2 regions of the Eubacterium segne genome follow, and region 1 is predicted to be linked to the other one. Evidence: riboswitches for the same ligand, from Rfam matches in the RefSeq annotation. Region 1 holds a riboswitch; the other holds the start of a gene.

Region 1 (2,210 bases):
TTATGCTTAATTATATATGGGCATTTATGATTATTATTGGTGTGGTATATGGACTTTTGACAGGAAACATAGAACAGGTGGGAAACGGTGCCATTGAGTCAGCGGAGGAATCGGTTAAACTGTGTATTACAATGCTGGGGATAATGAGCATGTGGATGGGATTTATGGAAGTGGCACAAAAAAGCGGACTTATAGCAAAGGCTGAAAAAATGTTAGAGCCGGCAATAAAGTGGATGTTTCCGGAACTTCCCGTTAATCACAAAGCACGGACCCACATTACAACCAATATAATAGCAAATATTCTTGGACTGGGGTGGGCAGCAACCCCGGCAGGTCTTAAGGCAATGGAGGAACTTGCAGCAGACCCGGTACCTCAAAAGGGGCGGATAATTCCCGGTCACATTTCCACAAATGAAATGTGTACATTTCTGGTACTTAACATATCATCACTTCAATTAATTCCCGTAAATATGATTGCATACAGAAGCCAATACGGCTCTGCTAATCCTGCATCAATTGTAGCACCGGCAATACTCGCCACAACCATAAGCACAGTGGTGGGAATTATTTTTTGTAAAATAATGTGTAAATGTACCTTAAAGGGAAAAGTAAATTGACAGGAAATAGGGGGTGTTATAGAATAGGAACGTAAAAAATACATGGAATAACTGTGGTCTGAAGAAAATCCAATATAGATTATGTAAGGGAAAATTTTCAGTTTAAGGGAAGTCCGGTGAAAATCCGGCACAGTCTTTCTCTACTGTAATAGGGACGAAAAAAGCATTATGCCACGGATAAAACCGGAAGGCGCTTTTAGTAGGTTGAACTAAAGTCAGGATACGTCAACACAGTTGTCCGGATTTCGCAGGCAAGGCGAAGAAGGAGGAACAAATGAATAAGATAACAAGGAAATTTTTGGCCATTTTACTTTCATGTATGTTGGTAGTGGCAGGAGTGGCAACGCCGGCTAAAACAACAGATAATGCTGTTATTGCTGCTGAGAATGTTGCAAAAACAGGAACTGTAACAATGACTGTTGAGCGAATTACCATAGGTCAGGGATATCTTGTAAGACCGGTTCAGGTAGAAATCCAGAATGGAGATACAGTAGATACTGTATTTAAGAGAGTTATGGATGCAAAGGGATTTAAGTACGATGACAATGGATACCTTGCAAGCATTGAAAATGCAGATACAGGCAAGATAAACATTCCGGCAGAAATATCTGCAATGCCTGACACAACAGTTTGGGGCAATCCAAATCCTGTTAAAGCACCAACTAACACAGCAAATGATGGAAACTCATACGCAAACAAAGGCCTTGGAAGTTCTTCATATCATACAATGGCAGGCTGGATGTTTACCATAAATAATGTATTTTCTAATGAAGGAGCAGCTTCAACACCTGTTAAAGACGGTGACGTTATCAGATGGCAGTTCTCAGTATATGGTTACGGTGCAGATATTGGAAGCGACACAGAAAGCTATACAGGAATTAAGAAAGTAACCTTTGCTAACAAGGATGAACTTATAAAGGAAGCAGCAACTCTTGTAAATAACAAGACAATGATGAAGGATGCTAATGTAAAGGTAGAATATAACAATGCAATTAAAGTTCTTGAAAAGTACAATCCTTCAGAGACAGAGGTTAAGAATGAATTAATAAAGCTTAAGAATGTTCAGAAGGATTTTGTAAAGAAAACAACTGTTACAAAGGCTTCTGTTAAGGGAATTAAGAATGTTAAGGGACTTAAGGCAAAAGTAGCTGTTAAGAAAATCAAAGGTGTTACAGGATACCAGTACAAATATTCTAACAATAAGAAATTCAAAAAGGCGGTAGTTAAGTCTACAAAGAAGAACACCTTAACAACTAAGAAATTTAAAAAGAATCAGAAATGTTATGTAACAGTTCGTGCTTACAAGAAGGTTAATGGTATTAAATACTATGGAAGATGGAGCAAGGTTAAAGCTGTTAAAATCAAAAAATAAATTATAAAAACATATTAGAATCAGACTTAAATATCGGAAGGAAGTTTAATAAAGTTCCTTCCGATAAACTTTATTATGAAACTAAATTCATAAAATTATGTAAACCAAGGTGAAAAGATGAAATATTATTTAAAAAAGGCAATATTGTTTGTTTTAATTGCTGTATTAAGTTTAATTATTATAGGGTGTGGAAAAAAAGAAACCCCGGATAACAGTGGAAA
Region 2 (2,210 bases), on a different contig from region 1:
CCCTGAAAATTTCTCGTAACATGTAGAAGCTGACGCTTGTTTTCTGTAGTTTTTATCCACAAAAGAAGCAATACTTTTATGAATTGCCTTATCCTCTAAAGGCAGATAATAGTAATCCTTCGAATTGGAAAAAAAATACTTAAAGGTTCCATTTATGATTTTAACGGTTATATATCCTCTATCATCTATGGCAGAAAAATGAAGGTAATCTTTGTTATATATAATTTTTAGCGGAATCCTGTTTTCAAATGAAATATTAATTCTTAATTCTTTTTCTATGTCCCCTTCAACATTTGTATATTCGTTAATGGAATATTCCTGAATATGAAATTTCCCATCAAACACATCTTTTACAGATAAAAGGGATATTAATTTTCCCATATTAATAACATCTTCACGATTATGTAGCAGAAGGGGGAAAATAAGCCTATCATCTTTTGATTCTACATAATGCTTAAAGATCTCTACTAAATCCCCACCTGAAAAAGGATCAGTACGTTTTATGTTTAATGCTTTTTCAAAGGTTTTCTGCTTTTGGTTTTCCAGATTTAATATATGATTTAATTTCGACAGAGGTTTATAAATATCTATGCTGTTAAATCTGTCAAAATCAAAGTCTAAGTTGTATTTCTCACCTCTTTCTTTAACAAAAGGAATATCAAAAGCATTTCCATTAAAATGAATAATGGTGTTAAATCCCTTTAAAAATTTGTGGAACGCCATAAGAACATTTGCCTCATCATTAAAATTCTCAGCCAGCCACTGGGCATACATTAATTCATTATTAGAAAAATACATACAGCCTATTAAATAAACATTACAGTATTTTCTTGAAAATCCCGTTGTTTCAATATCAAAAAATATTGTTTTATCAGGATTTGCAATCGTTGAAACCGGGTAGTCAATTTTTATATTTGCTTTATCTCTTATTACTAACATAAGCATATTTTAACATATTTTTACGTTAGTTGACAATCTAATTGCACAATGCTAAAATTACCCGTGATGTTAAAAAATATCATATGGACTTTATGTTCTGATGTAAAAATCAGCTAAGAGGGAAGCAGGTGGAAATCCTGCACGGTCCCGCCACTGTAAGCACGGAATTTTTATTCGCATATTTATGCGGCATGTTATTCATGTATGATTTTTAATCGCCACTGGGCAACCGGGAAGGTAAATAAAAGTGATGATGTGTAAGCCAGGAGACCTGCATAGAGTTTGGAGTTATATCACGGGGAATTGATAAAGGGCTTCTATTGCAAAAAGGCTTTATTTTGTTGCCTTTATTTTGCATATATAAGATTTATCGCACCCCTAGAGCATACGCTTTAGGGCTTTTTTCGTGTTACTCTTACTATTTTACTAATTGAAGGAGAACGAAAATGAGACGAAACAACACAACCAAAAAGGTTATTTCAATTGCTCTTACCATTGCATTAGCATTTTCAAATGTAAGTATAACTTACACCAAAGCTGATGATACATCAAATGTAATTGAAATATCAGACGCCACTCAGTGGGCCAAAATCGGCAAGGATGCTGAATATCCATTAGATGGAAATTACATTCTTACTAGTGACATTGAAAATGTTACTGAAACAATAGGTCAGGGTGATAATACTTTACCTGATGCTTTTACGGGAACAATTGACGGTGACGGACATAGCGTAACATTAGATATTAACGCTCAGAAAACTTATCAGGGATTAATCGGTCAGACTAATGGTGCCACAATTAAAAACCTTGTAGTTAAGGGAAATGTTACATCAACTCTTGGATTTGATGCAGGTATTGTGGCTAAAGCAGTTAATACAACCATTACAAATTGTGGTAACGAAGCAACTATAAATGTTACAAACAAAAAAGCGAAAAACATTGCCGGAATCACAGGATATTCTGAAAATACAACCATTACAAACAGTTATAATGCAGGTGACATTACCGGTGGAGCAAGAGTTTCAGGTATAACAGGTGAAATTAAAACATACACATCAATTGACAACTGCTATAACACAGGAAGTGTTACTACAACAGCAACCAAAACAATATATTCAGGTGGATTAGTCGGTTATGGATATGGTACCACAAACAATGTATCAACAGTAAAAAACAGTTATACAACCGGTGTGGTTACGGAAAAAACTCAAAATGGTGCAGTTATAGGATATATTAATGCCTATGTTTCTTTTGAAAAATGCTATTATCTT

Evidence for each region. Region 1 has a riboswitch for cobalamin ahead of H8S00_RS07385 (DUF4430 domain-containing protein). Riboswitches for the same ligand answer to the same signal wherever they lie in the genome.
Region 2: another riboswitch for cobalamin. It lies ahead of H8S00_RS08900 (autotransporter outer membrane beta-barrel domain-containing protein); the one in region 1 lies ahead of H8S00_RS07385 (DUF4430 domain-containing protein).

What each region holds. Positions count from the first base shown of each region.
Region 1 is NZ_JACOOZ010000004.1:218,434-220,643, reverse strand. Features, by position in the region: gene H8S00_RS07390 (nucleoside recognition domain-containing protein) at 3-617, shown strand; cobalamin riboswitch at 655-864, shown strand; gene H8S00_RS07385 (DUF4430 domain-containing protein) at 892-1,989, shown strand; gene H8S00_RS07380 (DUF4430 domain-containing protein) at 2,107-2,210, shown strand, end outside.
Region 2 is NZ_JACOOZ010000005.1:230,673-232,882, reverse strand. Features, by position in the region: gene H8S00_RS08905 (ribonuclease H-like domain-containing protein) at 1-939, opposite strand, end outside; cobalamin riboswitch at 1,015-1,232, shown strand; gene H8S00_RS08900 (autotransporter outer membrane beta-barrel domain-containing protein) at 1,386-2,210, shown strand, end outside.